DNA from 3 places in the Kutzneria sp. NPDC051319 genome. Region 1 is predicted to be linked to each of the others. Evidence: riboswitches for the same ligand, from Rfam matches in the RefSeq annotation. Region 1 holds a riboswitch; each other region holds the start of a gene.
The links. Region 1 has a riboswitch for S-adenosylmethionine ahead of AB0M73_RS22225 (methionine ABC transporter ATP-binding protein). Riboswitches for the same ligand answer to the same signal wherever they lie in the genome.

Region 1 (5,574 bases):
GTCGTTCTCGGGCACGGTCACGTTCCGCAACGCGAAACCGTTGCGGGACGCGGCAATGGTTGTCCCCCTACAACAGTTGCTTGTGGAGACCGACGCGCCTTTCCTGACGCCGCACCCGTTCCGGGGTCGTCCGAACGAGCCGTACTGCGCCGCGTACACGCTCCGTGAGCTCGCTGATCTACGGGGAGTGCACGTCGGTGAGTTGGCAACAATCGTCACCGCAACGGTGAACCGAGTCTTCGGCCTGGGCGTATGACGGTGTGTACGGAGAAAGAATCACCCTGTGGTGTGACTGGAGACACAACAACCCCGGGAATGTTTGCTCACACGCTCGACCTCCGTTACGGTCCCGTGATCGGTGGGTCGGACAGCGATGTCCAACCACCGGCCCGCAGTCAGGTCGGCGTTCGTCGGGGACAGCCGGGGCCCGCGAGGGACCAGCTGGACGGCGTTGACTACGGGACGACAGACAAGGCAAGTCGGAGCACGAGACCCGAGTGAAGCGAGGAGAAGTACCAGCGGCTGACGTCGGCTAGGCGAGACCAGCCGCGGAACTCTTCGCGGATCATCGGCTTTTCGGAGGTAACGACCCCGTGACTGGGACCGGTAGGCACCGTAGACCGCGCGCGTCCGAGGAAGCGCCGACTCAGGCGCAGAGCGCTCAGAGCTTCTGGGCACCCCACACCGGGGTGGCCGTGGCCGAGCGCCAGTCCTCAGGCTGGACCGCAGTGCGGCCGGACCTCGACTGGGACTGGGACTGGGAGGCCGAGCTCGAGTCCACCCGCCAGTTCGTGCCCGGCGGGGCGTACGTCTCCACCCAGGACGTGATGGACGTCCTCGGGCCGGACGCCCAGGACATCCTCAACTCCGTCAACATGGAGCTCGACCAGCTGCTCGAGCTGATGAACGCCAAGACCACGGTCTTGCCGATCATCCGTGACGACGCCGGTCCCCTCACCGAGGGCCTGGGCCAGTGCTGGGAAGAGCTCGAAGAGGGCCTCCAGGACGCCAACCTCGTCCCCGAGCCGCTGCGCAAGACGGTCGTCAAGACCGATCTCGAAGCCAAGTCGCCGTGGAAGCGCCGGTTCATCAAGGCCGCCGTCATGGCCACCCTGGTCAGCCTGGCCGGTGGCGGCGCCACCGCGCTGGCCATGGACAAGGCCGTCACCGTCGATGTCGACGGCCACGAGATGACCGTGCACACGTACTCCGGCACCGTCGGCGACGTGCTGGCCAAGCAGGGCCTGTCCGCCGGCGCGCACGACTCGTTGATGCCCTCGGCCAACTCCTCCATCGCCGACGGCGGCAAGATCGTCCTGCAGCGCGGCCGCACCATGACCGTGTCCGTGGACGGTGTGTCCAAGACCCAGTGGGTCAAGGCCCAGAACGTCGCCGACGCGCTGCGCGAGATGGGCGTCAAGACCGAGAACGCCAAGCTCTCGGTCGACCCGTCCAAGCAGATCCCGCTCAGCGGGATGTCGATGGACGTCAAGACGGCCAAGACCGTCACCATCAGCGACGGCGGCAACGCCCCCAAGCAGCTCACCACCTACGCGGTGACCATCCAGGAGCTGCTCAAGTCCCTGAACATCTCCCTGGGCGCGGACGACAACGTCGCTCCGGCCTCGGACACCAAGCTGGCCAGCGGCGCCCAGATCACCGTCAGCCGCAACGGCGTCACGGTGGTCCAGGAGAACCAGGACATCCAGCCGACGACGCAGATCGTCAACGACCCGACCCTCGACGAGGGCGTCACCCAGGTCATGGACCCGGGCGTGGTCGGCAAGCAGAACGTGACCTACCGGGTCACCATGCACAACGGCAAGCAGACCGACAAGCAGCAGATCGGCGTGCAGGTCATCACGCCGATGAAGCCGAAGGTCGTCAAGAACGGCACCAAGGCGCTGCCGGGCGACGAGATCTGGGACCGCATCGCGGTGTGCGAGTCCAGCAGCAACTGGCACGCCAACACCGGCAACGGCTACTACGGCGGGCTGCAGTTCAACAACCCGACCTGGCTGTCCAACGGTGGCGGGCAGTACGCCCCGCGGGCCGACCTGGCCACCCGTGAGCAGCAGATCGCCATCGCCAACCGCGTGCGGGCGGCCCGTGGCCTGCAGCCGTGGCAGTGCGCCGGCGAGCTCGGCCTGACCTGAGCCTAGAATCTCGCTTCGTGCCCGAACTGCTGGGACCCGTCGAGGTCCGCGCCCTTGCCCAGGAGTTGGACGTCCGTCCGACCAAGAAGCTGGGCCAGAACTTCGTGCACGACACCAACACCGTGCGGCGCATCGTCGCCGTCTCCGGTGTCACCGCCGATGACGTCGCCCTCGAGGTCGGTCCCGGCCTCGGGTCCTTGACCCTGGCGCTGCTGCCCGTGTGCCAGGCCGTCGTCGCCGTCGAGATCGATCCGGTGTTGGCCGCCCGGCTCCCCGCGACCGCCGCCGAGTTCGCCCCCGACTTCGCGTCCCGGCTCACCGTCGTCGGCGCCGATGCCATGCGGGTCACCGCCGACCAGCTCGGCGCCGCCCCCACGGCCTTGGTCGCCAACCTGCCGTACAACGTCTCCGTGCCGATCATCCTGCACCTGCTGGCCGAGCTGCCGTCCCTGCGGACCGGGCTCGTCATGGTCCAGTCCGAGGTCGCCGACCGCATGGCCGCCGGTCCCGGCAGTCGGGTCTACGGGGTTCCCAGCGTCAAGCTCGCTTGGTACGCCTCCGCCCGCCGCGCCGGTCCTGTGCCCCGCTCCGTCTTCTGGCCCGTGCCCAACGTCGACTCCGCCCTCGTCGCCTTCACCCGCCGCGAGGCCCCGTCCTCCGTGTCACGCGAGGCCCTCTTCACCCTCGTCGACGCCGCCTTCGCCCAGCGCCGCAAGACCCTCCGCGCCGCCCTCGCCGGCTGGGCCGGCTCCGCCGACCGCGCCGGCCAGCTCCTCACCGCCGCCGGCGTCGACCCCTCCCTGCGTGGCGAGCAACTCGGCATCGCCGACTTCGTCCGCGTAGCCGAAGCCGCCGCCGCGTAGTTTCCCCACGTCTGGGGCCAACACCCGCTCCCGCCGGCTTCTTTCCCGCCACCCCGTGACTTTCGCCTGGCCTATCGCCGCCACCCTGGGAACGATCTTGAAAACGGACGCCCTGTGGATAACTTGCCGGGTTGTGGATAACCCTGGGTGCCGGGGAACCTACCGTGAGATACGTCGCGAACCGAGCAATCATCGGGCATCGGTGTGACTTACCGAACGATCCGTGGTTCTTCCTGGGCATGGCTTGATTTTCCACATACCGGTCAGGTGTACTGCTACTTGCATCCATCCCGAGCGGCCGAGAGACCTGGATCGACGAAGCCGCAGCAACCACCCGACCCCGGGCAGGTGCTACCGCCAGGACCGATGGAGGACGTCATGGACCTCGCCCGAGTGTGCGCAGCTCTGCTGCTCACCCGCCGTCGAGTCGTCGATCAGTGCCGCCGCACCGCCACGGGCTGTCAGGCCGGCCGGTAACACCCTACCCGCCGCTGCTGTCGGTTCACCCTTAATCGCCCCGTCCGGTTAGGACGGTCCAAAAAGGACGGTCATACGCGCGCCATGAGCGCGCGTGGCCGCGCGTGCCGTGGAGCATAAAGTGATCACTGTCGACAATCTGGTCAAATCCTTCCCCAGTCGCAGCGGCGCGGTGCGCGCGCTGGACGGCGTCACCCTTGAGGTCCAGGCCGGCGCGGTGTGCGGCGTCGTGGGCCCGAGCGGCTCCGGCAAGTCGACCCTGGCCCGCTGCATCGCCCTGCTGGAGCGACCGGACAGCGGGGCGATCCGCGTCGACGGAACCGACCTCGTCACGCTGGACGGCAACCGGCTGCGCGCGGCGCGGCGGCAGATCGGTGTTGTGCCGCAAGGGGATTCCCTGCTGCGTCAGCGCACGGCGGCGGGCAATGTGGCGCTGCCGTTGGAAACCGCGGGTGTTGACGGCCCGACGCGGCGTCGTCGCGTGGGCGAACTGCTCGATCTGGTCGGCCTGACGGACAAGGCCGCGTCGTACCCGGACCAGCTCTCCGGCGGGCAGCGCCAACGCATCGCGGTCGCCCGCGCGCTGGCCGCGAACCCGGCGGTGCTGCTGGCCGATGAACCCACCTCGGCGCTGGACCCGGAGACCACCGGCTCCGTGCTCACCGTTCTCGACCGGGCCCGAGCGGAGCTCGGAGTCACGGTTGTTGTTGTCACACACGACATGGCGGTCGTCCGCCGGATCTGCGACGACGTGGCGCTGCTCGACGGCGGCCGGATCGTGGAGAACGGCAAACTGCTCGACCTTGTGTCCGATGTGGACAGTCGTACCGCCAACGCGCTGCTGCCCGCGCTCGACCAGACCGACGGCGTCGCCGGCAACCACGACCGCGTCGCGGACGTGGTGCTGGTGGGCTTCGCCGCGGTGGGCGCGCTGCTGCCGGAGGCGTCCAACCGGTTCGGCGTCGACCTCGCCGTGCTCGGCGGCGGACTGACCCGTCTCGGCGAGACCCCGGTGGCCCGGTTCCGGCTGGGCCTGACCGGCGAACGGGCCGACTCCGCGCTCGAGTGGATCTCCGAGGCCGGCGCCCTCGTTCGACGGACCCCGAAGGGTCCGCAGGGAGTCGCTGCGTGAGACCGACCACTCCGTGGTCCGATGTGTTCGACCTGCTCCACCCCGCGCTCGGCCAGACGCTGTACATGGTCGGCGTGGCGACGTTGTTCGCCACGGCGCTCGGGATCCCGCTGGGCGTGCTGCTGCACGTGTCGGCGCCGGACGGCCTCAGACCCGTCCCGCTGCTGCACCGGATCCTGGGCACCGTGGTGGACTTCGGCCGATCGCTGCCGTTCATCGTGCTCATCGTGCTGCTGCAACAGGTTGTCACCCGCCCGCTGATCGGCACCTCGATCGGCCCGACCGCGGCCATCGTGCCGCTGGCCATCGGGGCGGTGCCGTTCCTCGGCCGACTCGTCCAGTCCGCGCTGCGTGAGGTGGACGCGACCGTCGTGGAGGCGGCCGTCACCACCGGCGCCACCCGGACCCGCATCGTGCGATCCGTGCTGCTGGGCGAATCCGCCCCGGCGCTGGTGTCCGCGGTCGGCGTCACCGCCGTCACCCTCGTCGGCTTCTCCGCCATGGCCGGGGTCGTCGGCGGCGAAGGCCTGGGCGACCTCGCCATTCGCTACGGCTACCAGCGCTATGACGACCGGGTTCTCTGGGCCACGGTGCTCGTGCTGGGCGCCCTCGCCATGCTCATCCAACTGCTGTTCGACGTGTCCTCGCGGTTGATCGACCGCCGTCGCCGCGTCACTGCCTGACATTCGAGGAACCACAGTCCCATGAAGCTCCGTGTTGCGCTCCTTGCTGCCCTCGTGACGGCCACCGCGGCCGCCTGCGGGACGGGCGGCGGCGCGGCCGCCGACCCGAACGCCCCGCTGATCGTCGGCGTCAGCCCCACCCCGCACGGCCAGATCCTGCAGTTCGTCGCCGACAAGCTGGCGCCGGCCAAGGGCCTCAAGATCCAGGTCAAGGAGTTCACCGACTACGTCACGCCGAACACCTCGTTGGTCGACAAGTCGCT
Region 2 (5,574 bases), on a different contig from region 1:
GACCACGCCCACCGGCTTGTCGACCACCACCACGTCGTCGTCCTCGTGCAGCACGACGAGGCCCTCGACGGGAATGGCCTGCACGGTGACGGGCTGCGCGGGCGCGGGCAGCGTGACCTCCAGCCACGAGCCGGCGATCAGGCGGTCGGACTTGCCGACGGCGCGGCCGTCGACCACCACGTCGCCGGAGTCGGCGAGGGTGGCGACGGTGGTGCGGGACAGGCCGAGCAGCTTGGACAGGCCGGCGTCGACGCGCATGCCGTCGAGGCCGTCGGGCACGGGCAGCTCGCGAAGGTCACTCACTGGTCTTGGCCTCTCGCGTGGAGCGGCCGTCGTAGTCGCGGCCCAGGATGGCCATCAGCACGATGAGCGCGCCGCCGACGCAGATGGCCGAGTCGGCGAAGTTGAACACGGGGAAGTACTGGGCGTTGGGCCCGAACACGGAGATGAAGTCGACGACGTGCCCCTGCAGCGCGCCGGGGGCCCGGAAGATGCGGTCCAGCAGGTTGCCGAGGGCGCCGCCGAACACGAAGCCGAGGCCGACGGCCCAGCCGCGCGAGCGCAGCCGGGGCGCGACCCAGACGATCGCGGCCAGCACGCCGACGCAGATCACGCTGAACACCCACGTCATGCCCGTGACGCCGAGCGAGAACGCGGCGTACGGGTTGCGGATCACGTCCAGGTAGACCAGGCCGCCGGCGAGTTCGAGCGGCGGCTTGCCCTCGAGGTTCGCGACGACCAGTGCCTTGGTGACGATGTCCAGCGCCAGGGCGACGACAGCCGCTGTCACCAGCATGCCGATCCGGCGGGGCAGCAGCCGCTGCGCCGCGACCGGTTCGGTGTTGGGCTCGGTGCTCACCGGGCCATTGTCCCTCAGGCGGCGACGAAGGGCGGCAGCGGCCGGTTGTCGTCGGCCGGCACCCACCTGCCGTCCTCCTGCACGTACGTCCACTTCGGCCCGTTGGTGACGAGTTCACGCAGCGCGGCGACGAGACGGTCCACGTGCTCCACGGTGCTGCCGAGGCCCAGGCTGGCCCGCAGCGCGCGCTGCTCAGTGGCCTCCACGCGCTCCAGCAGGCGCCGGGTCGCCACGTGCGCGCAGAAGGCGCCGTCACGGACGCCGATGCCGTACTCCGCGGACAGCGCGGCGGCGATCAGGCCGGCCTCGTGGCCGTGGACGGTGAAGCTGACGACGCCGACGCGGTCGTTGTCGCCCTGGAAGATGGCCAGCTCGTGCAGGCCGGGGACGGTCTTGAGGCCCTCACGCAGCCGGGTCAGCAGCGCCTGCTCGTGGGCGACGATGCGGTCCCAGCCGTGGCGGGTGATCGTGTCGCAGGCCGCGGCCAGCGCGTGCACGCCGACGACGTTGGGCGACCCCGCCTCATGCCGCTCCGGCACGGCCGACCACGCGACGCCGAGGTGGTCGCCCCAGTCGACGACGCTCTTGGTGGCGCCGCCGCCGACCAGGTACGGCTCGGCCGCCTGCAGCCAGTCGGCCCGGCCGATCAGCGCGCCGGCGCCGTAGGGGGCGTACAGCTTGTGGCCCGACAGCACGGCGTAGTCGACGTCGAGGGCCTTGATGTCCACCGGGCGGTGCGGCGCGAGCTGCGCGGCATCCAGGGCGATGCGCGCCCCGAAGCGCCGGGCCACCTGGGCCAGCTCGGCCACCGGCCACAGCTCGCCCGTGACGTTCGAGGCCCCCGTGACCACGACCAGGCGCGGGCCCTCCGGGCACAGCTTCAGCGCCGCCTCCAGCGCCGGCACGGCCGCGGCCGCCGACTCCGGAGTCTGAATGCGACGGACGTTCGGGCCGCGCCAGGGCAGCAGCGCCGCGTGGTGCTCGGTGTCGAACAGCACCACGGAAGTGCGGCGCGGCAACGACTTCGCCAGCAGGTTGAGGGCGTCCGTGGTGTTGCGGGTGAACACCACCGTGTCGCTGCTACGGGCGCCCACGAAGCGCCGCAACGTGTTCCGGGCCTGCTCATAGACCTTTGTGGACACCTGCGAGGCGAATCCCGCGCCACGGTGCACACTCGCGTACCAGGGCAGCAGTTCGTCCACCGCGTCGCGGACCTGCTCCAGACACGGGGCGCTGGCCGCGTGGTCGAGATTGGCGTACGTGACGCGGTCTCCGGTCACCAGCGGCACGGACAGGCGGGCCCCGACCACTGCCGGCACGGTCGGGATGGTCTTGTCCGTGTTGCGGGCCGGCGGGATCGCGATGGTCACGGGGGTGCTCCTCGGGTCAGGGACCCGCACTGCACCCGGGTCCGCGCTTGCCCTTGTCGCCTGGTGCGACAGGGCCTGGTCCTCACCCGGGGCACCCCACCGCGGAGGAGGGTTGCCGGCCAGCAAGCCGGGGCTTGACGCTGGCACTCATGACCTAACGTCGACCACGGTAACCGACCGTGCGCGGATCCGTCGAGACGTCCTCTCACATCGTGAGAGCCGTCACTAACGGGTGTTTCTGTTCCCGGAGGGGTGAAGGCCCGGTCCATTTGCCGCCCGCCCGGCGCAGACTCGGCGGCGCACCACGTGTGGCCGACCGCCCGGAGGTAGTCATGTTCCGCGAGCTCGACGACGAGCTCAGTCGCCATCTGGCGATGCTCGCCGACCTCGCCCTCGATCCCGACGACCGCATCGTCAGCGGCGTCACCCGGGCCCAGCTCCCCCGCGTCGTCGACGCCGTCGCCACCCTGCTCAGCGAGCACTCCCCGGACCCGGCCGGCCGCTGCGGCGCCTGCCGCCCCGACCACTGGTGGCAGCCCCGCCCGGCGTTCCCCTGCCCCGCCTACCTGGCGGTGCACCGCGCCCTGTTCGCCGGCACCCTGAGCTGATCCCGCGTCAGGACTCCAGCCGGGTCTTCAGGTTGGCCAGGTCCTTGCGGTTGGCCCGGCGCATCTCCATCGCCATCATCGGCGCGGCCACGGTGGCGAAGCCGGACGGCGACCCGCTGTTACGCAGCGTCATCCGTGTCCGCGTGGGCCCGACCGCCTCCCAGGTGTAGGTCGTCCGCATCGGGAACGGCCCCTGGGCGGTCTGCATGACCAGCCGTGAACCGGGCTCATGTTCGACGATCTCGTAGGTGTAGGCCAGTTCCCGGCCGAGGAACCGCGCCACGAAGGCCACCCGCGAGCCGACGGCCACCGGCGGCTCGGTCTCCCAGCGCACGGAGCGGATGTTGACGTACCACTCCGGGGCATTGCCCGGGCCGGCCGCGTAGTCGGCGACCCGCGCGAGCGGGGCGTCGATGACGATCTCGGTCCGGACGTCGACGGCCATGCTCGTTTGTCGCTCCCGCGCCGCCCGGGGTTACCTCGTAGGTGTGCGCGAAACCGTATTTCGGTGTGTCGGAGAGCGGGACTCGCGGGGGTTCAGTCTCGCCCCGATTCGCCCTTCCAGCGGGCGAAACGGCCTGCGCGGTCGACGGCGCGGATGCGGCGCTCGGTGGCGTCGCGGGCGTCGTCGGTGGCCACGACGAGGAGTTGGTCCTCTTCCTGGAGCCGCGTGGTCGACTTGGGCGTGAAACCGGCCTCGCCACGGACGATGAGGCTGATGGTGGCCCCCACCGGCAGCCGGAGCTCCGAGAGATACACGCCATGGAGCTTGGATCCGGGCTGCACCCGCACCTGCAAGAGCTCGGCGCCCAGGGTGTCCAGCGGCGCGGAGTCGACTTCGATCTCCTGTGTGTCACCGGTTTTGACGAGACCGAGCCATCGGGCGACCAGGGGCAGGGTGCCGCCCTGGATCAACGTCAGCACGACCACGAGCACGAACACCGCGTCGACCAGGTGCTGGGCACCGGGAACGCCCTGGGTCAACGGAATCAGGGCCAGCACGATGGGCACGGCGCCGCGAAGCCCGGACCACGACAGGAAGACCTGTTCCCGCCACTTCACGCGGAACGGGGTCATGGACAGCAGCACGGACAAGGGCCGGGCCAGCAGCAGCAACACGGCCCCGGCGACCAGGGCCGGCACGAGGGCGCTCAGCAGCCGGGCGGGTGAGGCGAACAGGCCCAGCAAGACGAACAGGCCGATCTGGGCCAGCCAGCCGAGTCCCTCGGCGAAGGAGAGGGTGTCGGAACGGTGCGGCAGCCGGGAATTGCCGAGCACCAGGCCGGTGACGTACGTGGCCAGCAGGCCGGAGGCGTGCACGAGGTCACCGAACGCATAGGCCAGCACACACATGGCGACGGTGGCGACGGGATAGAGGCCGGTCGCCGGCAGGGCCGCGCGTCTCAGCCCGAAAGCGCCGAGCCAGCCGACGAGAATGCCGACGGCGGCGCCGATGCCGAGCTCGTAGACGGCGAGCAGCGGCGTGGTCCAGCCCACCGGATCGGCGGCGACGAGCAGCACGACGGCGATGAACACGGGCGCGTCGTTGAGGCCGGATTCCAGCTCCAGCGCGCCGACCAGCCGCTTGGAGACGCCGACCCCGCGCAGCACGCTGAACACGGCGGCGGCGTCGGTGGAGGACAGCACGGCGCCCCACAGCAGGGCCATTCGCCAGTCGAGGCCCAGCAACAGGTGTAACGCGAAGCCGGTGACGGCGATGCTGACCGCGACCGCCACTGTGGACAGTGCGATTCCCTGCCCCAGCGAGCTTTTCACGGCCGACCACCGCGTGGTGAGCCCGCCCTCGGCCAGGATCAGCACCAGCGCGGCGATGCCCAGCGACTGGGTGAGCGCGGCGTTGTCGAAGCGGATCCCGAAGCCGGCCTCGCCGATGAGCAGGCCGATGCCCAGGTACAGCAGGAGCGAGGGCAGACCGAGGCGCACCGATACGCGCACGGCGAACACGGAGAGCAGGAGTACCGCCGCACCTATACCGAGCGCTGTCGAAAGAGTAGGCATCCCACCTCCCGGATGTCACCTGTCGGCATGAACAGTGTGCGTGACGATCACGGAAAAGTACTAATCGGCCACTGTGGATGTCCACAGTGGACACTGCAACTCGGTGTTATCCTAGAAGTTCGCGCAACCGGTCGTAGGCGTCCGGCAGCTCCACGAGTTTGTCCCGGCTGCGCTCGCCGGACACGATGAGCACGTCCTGACGGCGGATCCCGAATGCGCCGGCCAGCGCCTTGCGCACGGCCTCGTTCGCCTTGCCCTCCACGGCCGGCGCGGCGACGGCCACGATCAGCGCCCCGTCGCCCCACACGCCGCCGACGGCCTCCCGCCGCGCACCGGGTTTTACGCGCACAGCGAACTTCACGAATCGAATCCTACGGCGCGGTCAGCAGCCGGAAGGCGTCGCGCGCGTACTCGACGGGATCGCTGATCTCCACGCCGCGCCGCACCATCTGCACGTGTCCGAGCAGAAACGTGTGCATCTGCAGAGCCCGCTCACGGGCGGTGGCGGCGGTGAATCCCAGCTCCGCCAGCCGCGACTCCACGAGCGCGAGCCGCCCATCGCTCAGGCGCCGCATCGCCGCGGCCACCTGCGGGTCGTCGGTCGCGGCGATCATGGCGAACTCGAGATCGTTCTCGGGGCGGTCGACCACCACCCGGCTGAAGATCAGCCACAGCTGCTCCTCCGGCGGCCGTTCGACCGCGGCGAACGCGGCCATAC
Region 3 (5,574 bases), on a different contig from region 1:
GGGTGGCCACGGTGACGGTGCGGGAAGCGCTGGTGGCGCTGAGACAGCAGGGCCTGGTGGCCACGAGACGGGGGCGCGGGGGCGGGAGCTTTGTGATCACGCCGGACCAGGAGGCGCCGGCGTCGTGGCAGCAGCGGCTGAGGGCGGTGTCGCTGAGTGAGCTGAGGGACATCGGGGACCACTACCTGGCGGTGGCGGGGGCGGCGGCGAGGCTGGCGGCGGAGCGGAGCTCGCCGGAGGACGTGGAGCGGCTGTGGCTGGCGACCGAAGACCTGCGCAATGCCGGAGCTGCGACGAACGACCAGGGCAGCCGGGGGCAGGCGAGGGCGGAGCGGCAGTTCCACCTCGAAGTCGCGGCGGCGGCGCAGTCGCCGAGGCTTACCCACCAAGAAATCCAGCTCCAGGGGGAGCAGGGCGGCCTGCTGTGGCTACCGCAGAGCGGCAACGGGCACGCGGAGCACGGGGCGATCACGGAGGCGATCGCGCGGCAGGACGGGGAGCTGGCCCGGAAGCTGACGGAGGAGCACATCCTGGAAGCGGTGGACCGGCTCGTGGACATGCACCTGAACCTGCTGTAACCCTAAGCGCGGGCCAATCGCGCAGCCGAGGTGGGCATCATGGGCTCTCACGCTGGTGACGAGGTCGTCGAACAGGTCGCGGCGATCGTGGAAAACGTCTTCGACCGGCTGAAGCCGGTGCTGGTGGCGGTGGAGTCGCTGCTGGTGGAGGTGGCGGAGCCCAGAGCCGAGGACTTGGAGCACATCAGGCCGCAGGTGGTGGACGCGCTGGGCGGTCTGGTGATCGGGGCGGGCTATGTGGCGGCGCCGCACGTGCTGACGGACCAGGAGTACGGGTTCGAGTGGTGGACGGCCACGAGCGCGGAGCCGGCGCAGCTGTTCATCAGCCTGGAGCCGGGCAGCGCGAACTTCCTGGACTACACAAGGCAATCCTGGTTCACGGCGTCAAGGGACACGGGCCGGCGGCACGTGAACGGGCCGTACGTGGACTACCTCTGCACGGACGAGTACACACTCACGTTCACGGTGCCGGCGCAGCGGAACGGCGCGTTCGCGGGAGTGGTGGGGGCGGACGTGTTCGTGCGGGAGTTCGAGCACGTGCTGCAGCCGAAGCTCAGGAGCCTGGGATCGCGAGCGGCCCTCGTGAACGCCCAGGGCCGGGTGATCGTCTCCAACAGCGCGAAATCGCCGACGGGATCGCTGATGCGGGACGCGGACGTGCCGGCGTGGTGGAACGCCGGCGCACAGGCGCGCGCCGGCGTTCGTCGCTGTGGAGACGCCCCGATAGTGCTGGTGATGCCTTAGAGACCCAGGGCCTCGATGACGGCGGCGGCGTTGGGCGGCACGGTGGCCTTGGGCCCAATGTGGTCGGCCACGGCGTCGAGGGTCTTGAGCCCGTCGCCGGTGATCAGCAGCACGGTGTCGGCGTCGGGGTCGAGCTGGCCGGTCTCGATGAGCTTCTTCGCGGTCGCGACGGTCACGCCGCCGGCGGTCTCGGCGAAGATGCCCTCGGTGCGGGCCAGCAGCCGGATGCCCTCGACGACCTCCTCGTCGGTGACGTCCTCGACGGCGCCGCCGGTGCGGCGCACGGTGTCCAGCACGTACGGGCCGTCGGCGGGGGCGCCGATGGCCAGCGACCGGGCGATGGTGTCGGGGCGGACCGGCGTCACGACGTCGGTGCCGGCCTTGTAGGCGGAGGCGACCGGCGAGCAGCCGGTGGCCTGGGCGCCGAACACGCGGTACGGGGTGGCGTCGACCAGCCCGAGCTCGCCCAGCTCGCGGAAACCCTTGTCCACCTTGGTCAACTGCGAGCCGGAGGCGACCGGCACCACGATCTGCCCGGGCAGCCGCCAGCCGAGCTGCTCGGCGACCTCGTAGGCCAGGGTCTTGGAGCCCTCGGCGTAGTACGGGCGGACGTTGACGTTCACGAACGCCCAGTCCTCGTGCTCGGCGGCGAGCTGGGTGGCCAGCCGGTTCACGTCGTCGTAGTTGCCGTCCACGGCGATCAGCGCGCCGTCGTAGACCGCGGTGGTGAGGATCTTGGCCTTCTCCAGCGAGGACGGGATGAGCACGACCGACTCCCAGCCGGCGCGGGCGGCCGCGGCGGCCACGGCGTTGGCCAGGTTGCCGGTGGAGGGGCAGGCCAGCACCTTGAAGCCGAGCTGGCGGGCGGCGGCCAGCGCCACGGCGACGACGCGGTCCTTGAACGAGTGCGTCGGGTTGCCGGTGTCGTCCTTGACCCACAGGTTGCGCACGCCCAGGGCGGCGCCGAGGCGGTCGGCCTTGACCAGGCGGGTGAGGCCGGGGTCGGTGTTGGGGTAGGCCTGCACGTCGGTGGGCACGGGCAGCAGGTTGCGGTAGCGCCAGATGGACTTGGGGCCGGCCTCGATGTCCTCGCGGCGCACCCGGCCGAAGTCGTAGGCCACTTCGAGGGGGCCGAAACACTCGCTACAGGCGAACTCGGCGGCCAGCGGGATCTGGTGGCCGCACTCGCGACAGCTCAGGGCACGCGCGGGGCCGAGGTTGAAGGCGGCGGCGGTGCGGGCGTCGACGGTCGAGGTCATGGGAGGTATCTCCTCATCTTTCCCACGTGTGGGTCGGAATTGGCACCGTGATCGACGCACCACAAAGCGTGCGTCGCCGGTTGCCGGGGCTTCAACGGGCCGTTCCCTCTGCCCCTCTGGATGAGCGGTATTCAGTTGTGACCTGCACGGTACGGCACCTCGACCTGGCATCGCCACTCAATCGCCCACCATGCGGGACGTGGAAGGATGGTCGGGTGAGTGCCGCCCCCGAACCGCTGCTGCTCGTGCTCGGCGACGAGGAACTGCTGGTCGAACGGGCCGTGCGGGCCGCGTTGGCGCAGGCCCGCGAGGTCGACCCGACCGCCGATCTGACCCGCCAGCGGGTGACTGACCTCACCCCTCCGGAGCTGGCCGAGCTGCTGAGCCCGTCGCTGTTCGCCGAGGGCCGCGTGGTGGTGCTGGAGGGCGCGCAGGAGGTGGGCAAGGAGATCGCCGACGCGGTCCTGTCCTACGCCAAGGCGCCGTCCGACGGCATCGTGCTGATCGTGCTGCACACCGGCGGCGGCCGGGCCAAGGTGGCCAAGGACCTGCCGGGCGCGCTGAAGAAGGCCGGCGCGGCGGTGGTGGAGTGCTCGAAGATCACCAAGCCGGCCGATCGGGACGCGTTCGTCAAGGACGAGGTGCGGCGGGCCGGCGGCAAGATCGATCCGGCCGGGCTGGCGGCGCTGGTCGAGACCGTCGGCAACGACCTGCGTGAGCTGGCCGCGGCCGCCTCGCAGCTGGTCACCGACAACGACGGCAAGGTCGACGAGGCGGCGGTGCGCCGCTACCACCAGGGCAAGGCCGAGGTGACCGGCTTCGCCGTGGCCGACCTGGCGGTCGTGGGGGATCGGGCCGGCGCGATGGAGGCGCTGCGCTGGGCCATGCTGCTCGGCGTGCCGCACGTGCTGGTGGCCGACGCGCTGGCCGAGGGCGTGCGGACGGTGGCCAAGGTGGCCTCGGCCGGTCGCGGCGACCCGTTCCGGATGGCCGGCGACCTGGGCATGCCGCCGTGGAAGGTGAAGCGGGCGCAGGGCCAGGCCCGCGGCTGGTCGCCGGCCGGGCTGGCGGCGGCGATGCAGGTCGTGGCCGCGCTCAACGCCGACGTGAAGGGTGTGGCGGCCGACGCGGACTACGCGTTGGAGCGGGCTGTGCTCAAGGTGGTCGCGGCGCACCAGATGGGCTGACCGGTCGGGCAGCGCCGACGCGCGAGCGGGCGGTGAGAGCCGAGTTCTGCTCGAATCGCTGCGCCGACGCGCAGCGATCTCCTACCGTGGCGGGGATGCTTCGACGACCCGTGGGATCCGACTGGGGGAAACCAGGGTCGCGACCACGGATAGAGGTCGGATGCGCAAGCTCTTACCATTGCTGTTGGCCGTGTTCACAGTGATCGCCCTGGGGCCGACGGCCCAGGCCCGAATCGCGGAGACCCCGAGCGCCGTGGGCTGGCGGGTGGTGGACGGCCAGGTTGTCTGGACGTCGCCGAAGCCGCTGACCGGCGACGCGCCGGTGGAGTTCTGGTCCGGCGGCAAGCTGCTGGGCCGGGCCAGCCCGAGCCGCGACAACCGTACGTTCTCCTTGCCCGGCAAGGCGATCGGCGATCCGAGCAAGATCGAGGTCCGGGCCGGCGGCCAGCGGCTGGACGCCCCGGACCCGAAGGCCAAGGCCGACTCCCGGGCGCCGGCCGCGCTGCCGCCGTTGCTGCCCAAGGGATCCGTGGACTCCGGCACTCCCGGCCGCTACCAGACGAGCACCGGCGAGTACACGCTCGACCCGGTGCCGCTGCCCGGGCTGAACGGGTCGACCGAGATGCAGGCCGTCGTCGTGGCCCCGAAGAACGCCCCGGGCAACCGCCCGCTGGTGCTGTTCCTGCACGGCCGGCACCAGGCCTGCTACAGCCCGACCGACCCCGAAGCCGATCCCGTGGGTTGGCCGTGCCCGGCCGGCTCCCTGCCGGTGCCGAGCTATCGCGGCTATCTCCAGACCCAGCAGTTGTTGGCATCGCAGGGATACGTGACGGTCTCCATCTCCGCGGACGCTATCAACGCCCTCGACTACCAGGTCGCCGACGGTGGCGCGCAGGCGCGCTCCTCACTGGTCCGGCTGCACCTGGAGCACTGGGCGGACTGGGCCGGCTCTGGTCGCGGCTCGGCGCCGCAGATCGTCAAGGACGCTCCCGTCGCGGACATGTCGAAGGTGTTGCTGGTCGGGCATTCCCGTGGGGGCGAAGGCGTCAACCAGGCGGCGCTGGACAGCCTGGCCCCGCCGCCGTTCGACTCGGGCTACTCGGGCCCGGTCCGCTGGACGATCCGTGGAAACGTGTTCATCGCGCCGACGATCTTCGGCCAGAACCCGACCCCGGACGTGCCGTCGGTGACCTTCCTGCCCGCCTGTGACGGCGACGTCTACAACCTCCAGGGGCAGCAGTACGTCGACTCGACCCGGGGTGTCAGCAAGGGCAAGGCGTTGCACAGTGCCCTGTACATCGCCGGCGCCAACCACAACTTCTTCAACTCCGAGTGGACGCCCGGTGTCTCCACCGCCCCGTCGGTCGACGACTACCACGCCGGCCCCACGCCGAATCCGCTGTGCGACCCCGGTCAGCCCGCCCGCCTGACCGCGCCGCAGCAACGGGCGGTCGGAGCGACCTACGTCGCCGCGGCCGCGCACCTGTTCCTCGACCACGACCTGCGTGTGCAGCCGCTGCTGGACGGGTCCGGGGTGCGGGCGCCGTCGGCCGACCCGGCTCACGTGCTGAGCGCGGCCCTCGGCGCGGAGCGCACACCGGTGGTGATCCCCGATGGGAACACCAAGATCTCCGGCAGCGGAAAGCTGTGCGACGAGATCAACACCGCCACCGCCTGCCTGACCGGGCGGGCCCAGTTCCAGTCGCCGCACACCGTGGCGCTCAACTCGTCCTCGACCGAGGCCGGTCGCGAGGCGATCGACGTGCGCTGGTCGTCGGCCGGCACGGTGGCGGTGATCGAGCCGCC

Region 2: linked by a shared signal. The riboswitch ahead of AB0M73_RS19730 (aminotransferase class V-fold PLP-dependent enzyme) and the one ahead of AB0M73_RS22225 (methionine ABC transporter ATP-binding protein) in region 1 are both predicted to bind S-adenosylmethionine.
Region 3: linked by a shared signal. The riboswitch ahead of thrC (threonine synthase) and the one ahead of AB0M73_RS22225 (methionine ABC transporter ATP-binding protein) in region 1 are both predicted to bind S-adenosylmethionine.

Annotation. Positions count from the first base shown of each region.
Region 1 covers NZ_JBFBAM010000021.1:5,042-10,615, forward strand. The annotation lists gene AB0M73_RS22210 (TatD family hydrolase) at 1-256, shown strand, start outside; gene AB0M73_RS22215 (ubiquitin-like domain-containing protein) at 696-2,156, shown strand; gene rsmA (16S rRNA (adenine(1518)-N(6)/adenine(1519)-N(6))-dimethyltransferase RsmA) at 2,174-3,019, shown strand; SAM riboswitch class I at 3,302-3,392, shown strand; gene AB0M73_RS22225 (methionine ABC transporter ATP-binding protein) at 3,618-4,628, shown strand; gene AB0M73_RS22230 (methionine ABC transporter permease) at 4,625-5,311, shown strand; gene AB0M73_RS22235 (MetQ/NlpA family ABC transporter substrate-binding protein) at 5,333-5,574, shown strand, end outside.
Region 2 covers NZ_JBFBAM010000017.1:104,869-110,442, reverse strand. The annotation lists gene AB0M73_RS19740 (RluA family pseudouridine synthase) at 1-258, opposite strand, end outside; gene lspA (signal peptidase II) at 296-817, opposite strand; gene AB0M73_RS19730 (aminotransferase class V-fold PLP-dependent enzyme) at 874-2,229, opposite strand; SAM riboswitch class IV at 2,268-2,384, opposite strand; gene AB0M73_RS19725 (hypothetical protein) at 2,562-2,837, shown strand; gene AB0M73_RS19720 (SRPBCC family protein) at 2,845-3,282, opposite strand; gene AB0M73_RS19715 (potassium/proton antiporter) at 3,375-4,856, opposite strand; gene AB0M73_RS19710 (DUF167 domain-containing protein) at 4,963-5,217, opposite strand; gene AB0M73_RS19705 (helix-turn-helix domain-containing protein) at 5,228-5,574, opposite strand, start outside.
Region 3 covers NZ_JBFBAM010000009.1:110,621-116,194, forward strand. The annotation lists gene AB0M73_RS11570 (GntR family transcriptional regulator) at 1-578, shown strand, start outside; gene AB0M73_RS11575 (cache domain-containing protein) at 618-1,322, shown strand; gene thrC (threonine synthase) at 1,319-2,581, opposite strand; SAM riboswitch class I at 2,592-2,708, opposite strand; gene holA (DNA polymerase III subunit delta) at 2,797-3,768, shown strand; gene AB0M73_RS11590 (hypothetical protein) at 3,929-5,574, shown strand, end outside.